Regions from separate parts of the Saccharibacillus brassicae genome, predicted to be linked through region 1. Evidence: predicted binding sites of a transcription regulator. Region 1 holds the regulator's gene; each other region holds the start of a gene.
The links. Region 1 encodes LexA, which represses DNA repair genes until DNA is damaged. Its sites were predicted from a motif close to CGAACATATGTTCG; they were not measured.
Positions count from the first base shown of each region.

Region 2: the regulator LexA is predicted to act here: its motif matches at 1,949-1,962, upstream of recA (recombinase RecA).
Region 3: the regulator LexA is predicted to act here: its motif matches at 1,891-1,904, upstream of FFV09_RS18675 (DNA polymerase IV).

Region 1 covers NZ_CP041217.1:5,424,949-5,429,116, reverse strand. The annotation lists gene FFV09_RS22715 (D-alanyl-D-alanine carboxypeptidase family protein) at 1-847, shown strand, start outside; gene FFV09_RS22710 (hypothetical protein) at 959-1,351, shown strand; gene FFV09_RS23920 (hypothetical protein) at 1,293-1,469, opposite strand; gene lexA (transcriptional repressor LexA) at 1,622-2,248, opposite strand; gene FFV09_RS22700 (LysM peptidoglycan-binding domain-containing protein) at 2,551-2,952, shown strand; gene FFV09_RS22695 (DUF896 domain-containing protein) at 3,099-3,302, shown strand; gene FFV09_RS22690 (hypothetical protein) at 3,454-3,984, shown strand; gene FFV09_RS22685 (HAD family hydrolase) at 4,048-4,168, shown strand, end outside.
Region 2 covers NZ_CP041217.1:4,749,916-4,754,083, forward strand. The annotation lists gene pgsA (CDP-diacylglycerol--glycerol-3-phosphate 3-phosphatidyltransferase) at 1-411, shown strand, start outside; gene FFV09_RS19895 (competence/damage-inducible protein A) at 461-1,729, shown strand; gene recA (recombinase RecA) at 2,049-3,110, shown strand; gene FFV09_RS19905 (regulatory protein RecX) at 3,250-4,050, shown strand.
Region 3 covers NZ_CP041217.1:4,484,780-4,488,947, reverse strand. The annotation lists gene FFV09_RS18685 (L,D-transpeptidase) at 1-39, opposite strand, end outside; gene FFV09_RS18680 (ferredoxin) at 171-413, opposite strand; gene FFV09_RS18675 (DNA polymerase IV) at 557-1,798, opposite strand; gene cimA (citramalate synthase) at 2,001-3,617, shown strand; gene FFV09_RS18665 (exonuclease domain-containing protein) at 3,948-4,168, opposite strand, start outside.

The DNA of each region.
Region 1 (4,168 bases):
GGCGCAGGCGTCGCCTGCCGGGGAGACGAGTGTCGCTTCGCGATCTGCGTCGTCGCTGTTGTCGGCGTCGAATCTTACGAGCGGCCTCTACAGTTCGAACGCGATCCTGATCGATTTGAACAACGGGCAGATGCGGATGAAAAAAAATATCAACCAAAAGGTCTATCCCGCTTCAATGACCAAGATGATGACGGTGCTCGTGGCGCTCGAAGGCTTGCCGGACAAACAGAAGAAAATTACGCTGCCGGCGTCTATTTTTCCCGCGCTCAAAAAAGAAGGCGCTTCGATGGCCGGCTTCCTGCCGGGCGAAAAAGTGAAAGGAATCGATCTGCTCTACGGGTCGATGCTGCCTTCCGGGGCGGACGCTTCGATGGGACTGGCCTACGCGGTGGCAGGGTCGGAAGCGGCATTTGTCAAAAAGATGAATCAAAAAGCGAAAAAGCTGGGCATGACGCATACACATTTCGCCAACGTGACCGGTCTGCACGATCCGAACCATTATACGACCGTCAAAGACATGTCGATCCTGCTGCGGGCCGGACTCAAAAACGCCACGTTCCGCAAACTGATCACGACGGAGAAACATGCGATCGGCGCGACCAACAGCCATCCGAACGGACTAACCGTGCGCAGCACGCTGTCCGAGAGCGCTCCGACGCTGCAGTTCAAAGGCGGCAAAATTTTGGGCGGCAAAACGGGCTATACCCGGGCGGCAGGGCTGTGCCTGGCGTCGCTTGCGGTCAAAAACGGCAGATCGTACATTCTCGTCACTGCGGGAGCGGACGGAACGCCGTGGACGAAGCCTTACCATATCCTCGACGCGCTGAACGTCTACCCGAAGCTGTGAATTTGGAGTGGAAAAAGAACGCGTGTTCGCTTATAATACAAACATACGTTCCGATCGGTTGTGAGGGAACTGCCTGATGCGATTCGATCGAGGGGCCGGGAGGGTGTGTTTGTGGACATGAATGGACTGGAGTTGAAAGTTCTTGGCATTTTGCGCCGTCATCGCTGGGGCGCTTTCCGTTGGTTGTCGATGGCGCGATTGATCCGCCGCAGCGGCGGGGCTTTTCGCGAAGTTACGATTGCGCTGATCAATCTCGAACAGGCCGCCTATATCCGTTGGCTCGACAAGTCATCGATGCAGCATATCGTGCTGCTGCGCAAAGCGTACGAACGGCCGAAGACGCCGCCGCCGAGATTCGGCACTTCGGCGGCGGACACGCGCAAGCTGCCCCGCCCGCCCGGGAATCGGACGCAGCGGGCGCTGCCTCAACCGACAGGTTCGACGGTCAAGCGCCGTCCGACAGGGACAGAGCCACCAGAGCGGCGAAGACAAGCAGCAGACTGATCAGCGCCGCGCCGAAGTAGATCCGAACCTGCCGCGGGCGGCGGCGGTAGACGGCAATGCCGCCAAGCACCGCGGATACCGCGAACAGTAGAAAAGAAACAGTCATCAGATCGGCCATGACGATCCTCCTTAAATGAGATGGAATTTGAACGGGAACCTCTTAAGCGGGAAACTCTTATTCGCAAGCCGCCCATATCGCACAAAAAAACTCCTCCGATTTCGGGGGAGTTTTCTAGTTGGAGCGGTAAAGGTCGGATGATCCTCCCAGACTCAATGGAAGTTACGGAACAAACCGACGACTTTGCCAAGAATCGTCACGTGTGTCAAGCGAAGCGGTTCGTAAGTCGGGTTCTCCGGCTGAAGGCGAATATGATCCTTCTCCTTGTAGAACGTTTTGACCGTCGCTTCGTCTTCTTCGGTCATCGCCACCACGATATCGCCGTTATTGGCCGTCTGCTGCTGGCGTACGACGACGTAGTCGCCGCTGTTGATGCCGGCTTCGATCATGCTGTCTCCGATGACCGACAGCATGAACACCTGATCGTCGCCGACCATCGTCTGCGGAAGCGGGAAATAATCTTCGATGTTCTCGGTTGCCGTGATCGGCACGCCGGCCGTGACTTTGCCGACGACCGGAACGCGCCGGATCGTCGAGGCGAACAGGTTGCCCGTATCCGACTCTTCCAGACCGAGCAGCTCGATCGCGCGAGGCTTTGTCGGGTCGCGGCGGATCAGCCCTTTTTTCTCCAGGCGGTCCAGGTGTCCGTGTACCGTCGAGCTGGAAGCGAGTCCTACCGCTTCGCCAATCTCGCGAACGGAAGGCGGGTACCCTTTGGATTTGACTTCAGTACGGATAAATTCCAAAATGGCCTGTTGGCGTATGGATATCTTCGACATATCGTATCAACCCCATCCATTAATCTATAGTAGTGTCATTCAAGTTATGAGCATCCGAAACATGCGAACAGACGGTCGAATGCTATACGCGCAAATTATAGCATAGAACTTCCGTTCGTACAAACGTAAGTTCGAAAGTAAGCGTTCTTTTTGCAAACGGGCGTTCGGGCTCGCTTTTTGGACCGCATAAAAAGGGGAACAAATTTTCCCGAACAAGCGTTCCAAAAACTATTGCCTGAAACGTATGTTCGTGCTATATTAATTCACAGAAGGCAGAACAAACGTTTGGGAGAGTGTGTAAGATGCCAAAATATACGACGTATAAGAGCATTTACGAGACGGCCGGCACGCCAACCGAGTCGCGCGGCGGCAGACCCGTTTCCAGCTTGTCTTTTTTACATAATCGGAAGTTTCCCGCTTATCGGCGAAGCGGAAGTACGACCGCCAAAGCGCGTCTGCTGCTGTTTGTCCTGATCGGATTGTTCGCGGGCACCGGAGTCGTGCACGCGTTCCAAAACGACAAGCCGGCAGCGGAAGTCAGCACGGTCATCGTCTCGCCGGGCGATACGCTGTGGTCGATCGCCGAGAGCCGCAAGCCGGCAGGCGCGGACACCCGTATTTTTATCGCCGGCATCCAACAGAAGAACGGATTGAGCGGCAGCGAGATCCACGCGGGTGACGAACTGATTCTTCCGAATTTCTGATCGTCGCTCGCCAGGTTGCGAAGCGCGCGGGAACGCCGATCGACGCACCTGATCCAAACGCAGGAGCTTGCAGGGCTATCGCCTTGACAAGCTCTTTTTTTCATGTGAAAGTATATAGAAGCAAGGTGATTAAGGAGGGGTTACGTATGGATATCGATATTTTGGTAGGCCGGATCAACGAACTGGCCCGTAAACATAAAGCCGAAGGCTTGACCGAAGAAGAAGCGCAGGAACGCGCGCAGCTTCGCGAAGTGTATCTCGGCAACGTTCGGCGCAATTTCCGGCAGGAACTCGATACGATCAAATGGGTCGACGAAGAAGAGCCGGGCAGCGATTCGAAGCTGCACTGATTTTTTTGCGGATGAGGTCTCGCTAGCGCGTACCTGCTCCGCAAGCGCTTTACCGGAACGGAAACGGCTCGCCGGTTCGCGGAAAAGGGAGTGCCGCGAACCGGCGGGTTTTTCTTATATATAGAGTGACTTATTTTAAGGGGGAAAACGCATGTCCCGTTCGTGGGAGAGACAGGTTCGCAAAAATCAGCAAAAAACGAATACGTACAGGCAAAAATCGGGTCAGGAACGAATCGGCGGGTCGGGCACTTCAAGCCAGTCGTTCGATACGTTCAAAGGCCGGAACTATATGTTCCCGGTGTTCCTGCTGGTCATCGCCCTTTTCCTGACGGCCATTACGATTTCGGCCCAAATGTCGGGCGTCGAAGAAGCGTCGGGCTCGTCGTACTGGTTCATCATCGTAATGTATCTCATCTTGGCGGTCATCATGTTCCTGCGCCGGCCTTTCCTGCGTATCGGCAAAGACCGGATGAGCACGATTCGCTTCAACCGCGAGCGCACGATCATGGCCGGCGATATCGCCAAGTTCCGGATCGAAAAAGGCTACGTCACGGTAGAAACCAAAGGCAAAGGCGCCAACTGGATTTTCTCGCGCTTCCTTAAAATGTTCAAAACGGACGAGATTGCTGCGCGCGTGACGGAATTCGCCGAGCAGCACCAGATTCCGGTCGAGAAGAAGTAAGCGAGCCGTTGAATCGGGCTTTGCCGGGAAGTAGACCATACAGGAAGAGTGAGGGGACGACACATGACGGTGAACAATGAGGTTAAAGCGGTAATTTTCGATCTGGACGATACGCTGCTTTGGGACGAGCGCAGCATTCGGGAATCTTTTGCGGCCGTGGCCGAAGAAGCGGCTCGCCGCACGG
Region 2 (4,168 bases), 680 kb from region 1:
ATCGACGGCTATATCGCGCGCAGCCGCAACCTGGTGACCAATCTGGGCAAGCTGATGGACCCGCTCGCCGATAAGCTGCTCGTATCCGCGGCGTTCATCTCGCTCGTGCAGATGGACAAACTGGCCGCCTGGATGGCGATCGTCATCATCAGCCGCGAATTCGCCGTCACCGGCCTGCGCCAGATCGCGCTGCTCGACGGCGCCGTTATGGCCGCCGGCTCCGGAGGCAAGATCAAAACCGTTCTCCAGATCGCGGCCATCGTCGTGCTGCTGCTGAACAACCTCCCGTTCGAGATCTGGTCTTTCCCGGCCGATACGATCCTGATCTGGGCCGCCGTGATTGTCACCGTCTACACCGGCGTCGATTACTTTGTACGTAACCGTCATTTGCTGAAGCAGTCGAACGCGTAAGCTTAAGCCGTATCTCATTCTCGTATTTTCATAAGGAGCGTGACGCGTAGTGAAAGCCGAAATCATCGCTGTAGGGACCGAGCTTCTGCTCGGCCAGATCGTGAATACCAATGCCCAATATTTGTCGCAGGAGCTGGCCGCGCTCGGCATCGACGTCTATTTCCAGACCGTGGTCGGAGACAACAAGGAACGTCTCAAGGAAGCGATCCGCCAGGCGCAGGGACGGGCGGACGTACTCGTCTTTTCGGGCGGCATCGGACCGACGCAGGACGATCTGACGAAGGATGCGATCGCCGAAGTGCTCGGCCGGGATCTGCGGAACGATCGTCCGGCCATGGACAAGATCGCCGAGTTTTTCGCGGACCGCGGCGTGCCGATGACCGACAACAACAAGCGTCAGGCGCTCGTGATCGACGGCTGCACCCCGCTTCCGAACGCGACGGGACTTGCGGTGGGCGTGGCGATCAGCGACGAAGCCGGCCACCATTACATCGTGCTGCCGGGCCCGCCGAGCGAGCTCAAGCCGATGTTCGAGGCCGAAGCGAAGCCCTGGCTGCTGCATCAGGTGCTGACCGACGAGATGCCGCTGTATTCGCGCATCCTGAAGTTTGCCGGTATCGGCGAATCGGCGCTCGAAGACAAGCTGCTGGACCTGATCGACGCGCAGACGGACCCGACGATCGCGCCTTACGCCAAAGAAGGCGAAGTGGCGATCCGTTTGTCCACGAAGGCGCATGACATTCAGGAAGCCGACAAAAAGCTGACCGCGCTCGAAGTGCAGATCCAGAGCCGGCTGCCGCAGCATATGTATGCGAGCGAAGACGTGGCGATCGAAGAGACGATCGTGAAGATGATGGCGGATCTTGGACTGACCGTAAGCGCGGCCGAGAGCTGCACCGGCGGCATGGTCATGGAGAGCCTGACTACCGTGCCCGGCAGCGCGGCCATGCTCAGAGGCGGCATTGTCTGCTACTCCAACGAGATGAAGGAGAAGCTGCTGAACGTCCCGCACGATTACCTGGAAGGCGAAGACGCGCCCGGTGCGGTCAGCCGCGAAGTAGTGGAGGTGCTCGCCGAACAGATCCGCATGATCACGGATACGGACTATGGGCTGTCGGTCACCGGAGTGGCCGGACCGGGCTACTCGGAACGCAAGCCGGTAGGGCTCGTCTATATCGGCATCTCCGAGCGGGGCAGCGAGACGGAAGTGTTCGAACTGCGTATCAAGGGCAACCGGGACACCGTTCGCAAACGGTCCACCAAGACGCTGCTGTACCGGTTGTGGCTGCGCCTTCTGCAGGCGGAGAAGCAGGACTGATTTCACCGGAAAACAGCAGGCGAAAAAAGGTGCGAAAGTCTGCCGCGGACCGCGCAGCAAAGCGCTTTTACATTGACCGTACCTGCTTTTTTTGGTATAATAAACATACGGAAGAACCGCGGCGATACCTCAGACTCGCCTGCGGTTCTTTTTGCGACTTAGGGGTTTTTTAGCTTTGCAGACCGCGTCGGAAAGGGAAAAAGCCGTTCGAAAAAAATACGAATGTATGTTCGAAAAAAAGCTTGGCAAACCCGTCCAAAAGCGTTATGATAGAGGTACAGAAGACGTACAAAACCAATCAGATAAGGGTGTGGATATATTGTCAGATCGTCGTGCTGCGCTGGATATGGCGCTTCGCCAAATAGAGAAACAATTCGGAAAAGGTTCCATCATGAAGCTTGGAGAATCGACTCACATGAACGTCGAGGTCGTACCGAGCGGTTCTATCGCTCTGGACGTCGCATTGGGAACGGGCGGAATGCCGCGCGGACGGATCATCGAAATTTACGGACCGGAATCTTCGGGTAAGACGACCGTTGCGCTGCACGCGGTAGCCGAAGTGCAAAAAGCAGGCGGACAAGCCGCTTTCATCGACGCCGAGCACGCGCTCGATCCGAAGTACGCTTATAACCTGGGCGTTAACGTCGACGAACTGCTGCTCTCGCAGCCGGATACCGGCGAGCAAGGCCTTGAAATCGCCGAAGCACTCGTACGCAGCGGCGCGGTCGATATCATCGTTATCGACTCCGTAGCGGCTCTCGTACCAAAAGCCGAAATCGAAGGCGAAATGGGCGACTCCCACGTCGGTCTGCAAGCCCGCCTGATGTCTCAGGCGCTTCGCAAACTGTCCGGAGCCATCAGCAAGTCGAACACGATCGCCATCTTCATCAACCAGCTTCGCGAAAAAATCGGCGTTATGTTCGGTAACCCGGAGACAACGCCGGGCGGCCGCGCGCTGAAGTTCTATTCGACCGTACGTCTTGACGTGCGCCGTATCGAGTCTATCAAAATGGGCAACGATATCGTCGGCAACCGGACACGTATCAAAGTCGTGAAGAACAAAGTCGCACCTCCGTTCAAACAAGCGGAAGTGGATATCATGTACGGAGAAGGCATTTCCAAAGAAGGCAGCCTGATCGATATGGGAACCGAGATGGACATCGTCGAAAAAAGCGGTGCGTGGTATTCCTACTCGGGCGAGCGTCTGGGTCAAGGCCGCGAGAACGCGAAACAATTCCTCAAAGACCACAAAGAAATTTCGCTCGCGATCGAAACGAAGATTCGCCAAGCCAGCAATCTGATTACGCTTGTCGAAGAACCGACCGAAGCTCAGAAAAAGGCCGAAGCGGACGAAGAACAAGAACTGCTCGAAATCGAGTAACAACGGCTGCAAAGTCGTTTGAATAACTCGTTTGAATAAGATGCAAAGCTCCGGCCCGTATGCGGCTGGAGCTTTTTCTTTTAACCGGTTTTTTTAAAAAATCGAATTTGGTACAGGATCGAAGAAAAGAGGGATAGATATGAGCTTTGGAAGAAAACCGTACGGAAGCAATCGGAACGCAAACCGGCGCGGCAGCTCCGGCGACGGCGACGGCGAAAGCAAAAACGAAAGATCATACGAAGAACGGCTGAACAATCTGGGCGATTTTCCCGAAGAAGAAACGCAGGAAGTGACGCTGGTCGAACTGCTGCGGCGTCCGCGCCAAAGTTACCGGATCTATTTCGGTCCGCATTATATCACCGTGCACGAATCCACGATGGTTCGCTATGGCATGACCAAAGGCAGCTTTTTCGACAAAGAAGCGGTCGACAATATCGTGCGCGACAACGAACGGCAGATTGCCTATGCGCACGCCATTAATTTTTTGAGCTTCAAGGCGCGCACTTCGGGCGAGATCGAGCAGAAGCTGCTGGAGAAAGAGATTGATCCGGAAGCGGCGGCGGACACGGTGCACAGGCTGCAGGAGGAGAATCTGATCGACGACGCTTCCTACGCCCAGGAATGGGCGCAGCAGCGGGTAACGGGGCGCAAAAAAGGCAAAGTACTCGTGAAGCAGGAGCTGAAGCGCAAAGGCATTGATCAGGAACTGATCGATGACGCGCTGGACGCGCTGGGCGAAGACGACGAGCTGCGCAGCGCGGAAGAACTCGCGATCAAAAAATGGCGCACGACCAAGGGAGACCTGTGGGATCGCAAGCGCAAAACGGCCGCTTTCATTATGCGCAGAGGCTTCTCCAGCGATATTGCGCGCCGGGCGCTGGACCTTGCTTTAAGCCGTGAAGGCGAAGATGCGGAAGAACTCGGAACGGAATTCGATTGATCCGACTTATTATCCGCGCACAAATTTGGCAATAGCTTGACAACAACTTTTGACGAAGACTACAATAAATGAGGAACGTCAGTGGAATGAGAAGCCTTTTTCCTTCCAAAAATGCGCT
Region 3 (4,168 bases), 940 kb from region 1:
TTCGCGCACATACCTTTTCAGATGGGGAAAGCGCTTCATGAATCTTCGCTCCTTTGCCGGAAAATGCGCCGTGCAGAACGTTTTCGTAAAAAAAGCGCCTCCCGCCTGGTTGTTCAGGAGAGAGACGCTTTTTCCCGGATCCGTCCTGTATTCGGGACTTGCGAGTCGAATCAGCCTTCCTTGTTAAACGGTTCGTCCGCGATGATGATGGAATCGGTCGGGCAGCCGTCGCAGGCGTCGATCATGTCTTCGTGCATGTCTTCCGGAATCGCTTTGACCCCGTGGTTGGCGTCGCCGTCGAAGATGACTTCCGCCAGGCCTTCGTCGTCGTAATCGTAAATATCCGGAGCGGTCGCGCCGCACGCGCCGCAGGCGATGCAGGTATCTTTGTCAACCCAGGTGTACTTGCTCATCGGTATTCCCTCCTGATTGTCTTTTTATACTTTCTATCGGCTGGGCCGATTCTCTTGTCAAGAAGCACATTCTCGTAAGAGTCTTCATCCCTCTAACTATAATATAAACTTTTTTTGATTTCAATGATCCTTACGCTTCATTTTCAATCCTTTTCCGGATCGTTTTCCGCGTTTGCATTCCGTTCCCCGTGAAAAGAAATGCCCGGCGTCCGTCCCGCTTTCATCCGCTTCGTGCCGTCTTCTTCCAGCATACCGGCGATCATCAGCGCGTCTTCGCCGAATTTGTCGCGCATTTTGTCCATGATTTCGGTCAGCTTCTCCCGCTTGGGCTGCCGTTCGTAATCGAACAGATCGAGCTGGATCGCGGCTTCGCTTTTGTCGGTCAGCCCCTGCGCGGCTACCCCGAGCAGGCGGACCGGCTTCCCGTCGCTCCAATGCTTGAGGTACAGCGCTTTGGCTTCGCGGTAAATGTCGTCCGCCGCTTCCGTCGGCGTCGCGAGCGTGCGCGAGCGGGTGATCGTCTTCATCTCGGGCGTGCGGATGGTGATCTGCACCGTGCTCGCCAGCAGATGCTGCTTGCGCATGCGCCGCGCCACCTGATCGCTCAGATTGAGAATGACCCGCAGCGCTTCCTGCGCTTCGGTCACGTCGCAGGGCAGCGTGGTCGTATGCCCTACCGACTTGCTCGGCTCGGGCACGGACTGGACCTCGGCGTAATCCTGTCCGTTCGCCGCGCGCTTCATCCAGATGCCGAATACGCCGAACGACGCCTGCAGCCGTTTCTCGTCCGTGGCGGCCAGCTCCCCGATCGTGCGGATGCCGAGCCGGTTCAGCTTCTCCGCCGTTTTGGCGCCGACGCCGAACAGTTCGCCGCACGGCCGTCCCCATAGCGTATGGGCAAGGTCGCGGATACGCAGCACGGAGATGCCGTTCGGCTTTTTCATATCCGAAGCCATCTTCGCCAGCAGCTTGTTGGGCGCTACCCCGATCGAACACGGCAGCGACAGCTCCCGCCCGATGCGCTCCATGATTCTCTCCGCGATCTCCAGCGGCGTGCCAAACTGCTTCGAGCCGGTGATGTCCATATAACATTCGTCGATGGAAGTCGCTTCGATCAGGGGCGTATAGCTGTACAGTATTTCGCGAAAAGCCCGGGAGTAGGCGCGGTACAACCGGAAATCCGGCTTGATCAGAATGAGCGACGGGCACAGCTTGAGCGCCTGGTGCACCGTCATGCCGGTGCGCACGCCGCGGCGGCGGGCGGGATAGGAACTCGTGACGACGATGCCGCGCCGCTTCTCGCTGTCTCCGGCGACCGCCGTCATCTTGCCGCCGTACAGCTCGGGATGTTCCGCTTCGTGCACCGAACAGTAGAAGGCATTCATGTCCACATGCAAAATGACCCGCCCTTTGGCCGGGTAATACCGCTCGACGTTTTCGTTCACTTTCGTTCCTCCTCTCCCTGCCGACCCGCAGGCAAACGTTTGTTTCCTTATTTTAACGCAAAATTGTTAACCTGCCCACTATACCGGTTTAACGCGTTCATGCTATAATCGACAATTAATACGGACGGAAGGGAGCAGTTCCATGACACGGTCCATCACCATTTTCGATACGACGCTCAGAGACGGCACGCAGGGGGAAGGCATCAGTCTGTCGGCGGACGACAAGTTGAAGATCGCCGTCAAGCTGGACGAGCTCGGCGTACATTATATCGAGGGAGGCAATCCCGGAAGCAACGGCAAAGATATCGAATTTTTCCGCCGCGTCCGCGAACTCGGCCTCACAGCGAAGATTACCGCGTTCGGCAGCACCCGGCGCAAAGGCGGGTCCGCCGACACGGACGAGAACTTGCAGCGGATCGCGGAATCCGGCGCCCAGGCGGCGACGCTTGTCGGCAAGTCGTGGGACTTCCACGTGCATACCGCGCTGCAGACCACGCTCGAAGAAAATCTGGCGATGATCGACGATTCGATCCGCTACTTGAAGCGCCGGGGACTCGAAGTTATTTTCGACGCGGAACATTTCTTCGACGGCTGCAAGCACAATCCCGATTACGCCCGTTCCGTGCTGAAGACCGCTGATGAAGCGGGCGCGGACTGGCTCGTGCTGTGCGACACGAACGGCGGCACGCTGCCGCAGGAGATCGGCAGCCTCGTCGCCGCCCTCGTCGCCGAGATGCCGCAGGCCAGGTTCGGTATCCATACGCATAACGACTGCGAGCTGGCCGTGGCCAATTCGCTCAGCGCCGTCGCCGCGGGCGCGCTTCAGGTGCAGGGCACGATCAACGGCTACGGCGAACGCTGCGGCAACGCCAATCTGTGTTCGGTCATCCCGAACCTGCAGCTCAAGTTCGGGTTCCACTGTCTGCCGGACGACAAGCTGGCGCACCTCTCTTCGACCGCCCGGTATGTCAGCGAGATCGCCAACGTCCATATGCCGGCCGGCCAGCCCTACGTCGGCAGCGCCGCCTTCGCGCACAAAGGCGGCATCCACGTCTCGGCGATTCTGCGCGATTCGCGTACGTACGAGCATATCGCGCCGGAACTCGTCGGCAACAAACAGCGGGTGCTCGTCTCCGAACTTGCCGGCCAGAGCAACCTGGTGTCCAAAGCGCAGGAACTCGGCATCGAACTCGATCCCAAAAGTCCGCAGGCCGCGGACACGATCGGCCGCATCAAGGACCTCGAACACCGCGGCTACCAATTCGAAGGCGCCGACGCTTCGCTCGAACTGCTGCTGCGCGAAGCGGGCGGCGAAGTGCGGGAACTGTTCGTGTTCGAATCGTTCAAAATGCTCGTCGAAAAATCCGCGGGCAAACCGGTCGTCTCCGAAGCGTTCGTCAAACTGCGCGTCGGCGGCGAAAGCCTCTATACGGCAGGCGAAGGCAACGGCCCGGTCAACGCGCTCGACAACGCGCTGCGCAAGGCGCTGCTGCAGTATTATCCGCAGCTGACGGACATGCATCTGAGCGATTACAAAGTCCGCGTGCTCGACGACCAAGAAGCGACCGCTTCCAAAGTCCGCGTGCTGATCGAATCGCGCGACGCCGCCAACGCCTGGAGCACGGTCGGCGTCTCCGGCAACGTGATCGAAGCGAGCTGGGAAGCGCTCGTCGACAGTATGCGGTATGCGCTGCTCGGCCAGGAACCGGCCGCAGCCGCAGCGGCTGCCGAACCGCGCCCGGGTCTGCTCAATCATTAACCGGTAAACGACCCGTAAACAAAAAAATGACTTCCCGCCGCAGCGGAAAGCCCAGTATGAGAGGGGTAAACATGGGTAGCAGCCTTCGAGGGGAGCGGAGATCCGCTCCCGGTGCAAAGTCTGCGGGGTAAAGCGCGGCGGGCGGCATGGAAGCCGGCATGGGACTCCGGTATCCATCGTAGCGCCAGGCCCGCCGCACCGTGCCGGCGGCCGCGTTCAAGGTTCGACCCATCGCGCCGCCGGCCCGGGCGAAGCTTTATAATACCATTGCCCGATACGCAAGCGCGCTGCCTCCTTCGACGGATGCGGCGCGCTTTGCTTTGCCCAAAATCATGTATGGCTGAGACGCGCATAGAGGTCGCCGAGCGTCGAGATTTGATTGTCCCGCACCCGGTTCATATAACCGCCCCATAATTTCGCCGTCATCAGCGAATCACCCAGTGCATGATGGCGTTCCTTAATCTCGATGCCTTCTTCTTCCAGCAGCTCGTCGAGTCCGTACCCGGGACGGGACGGATTCAACAGTCTCGCGATCATCATCGTATCGATGA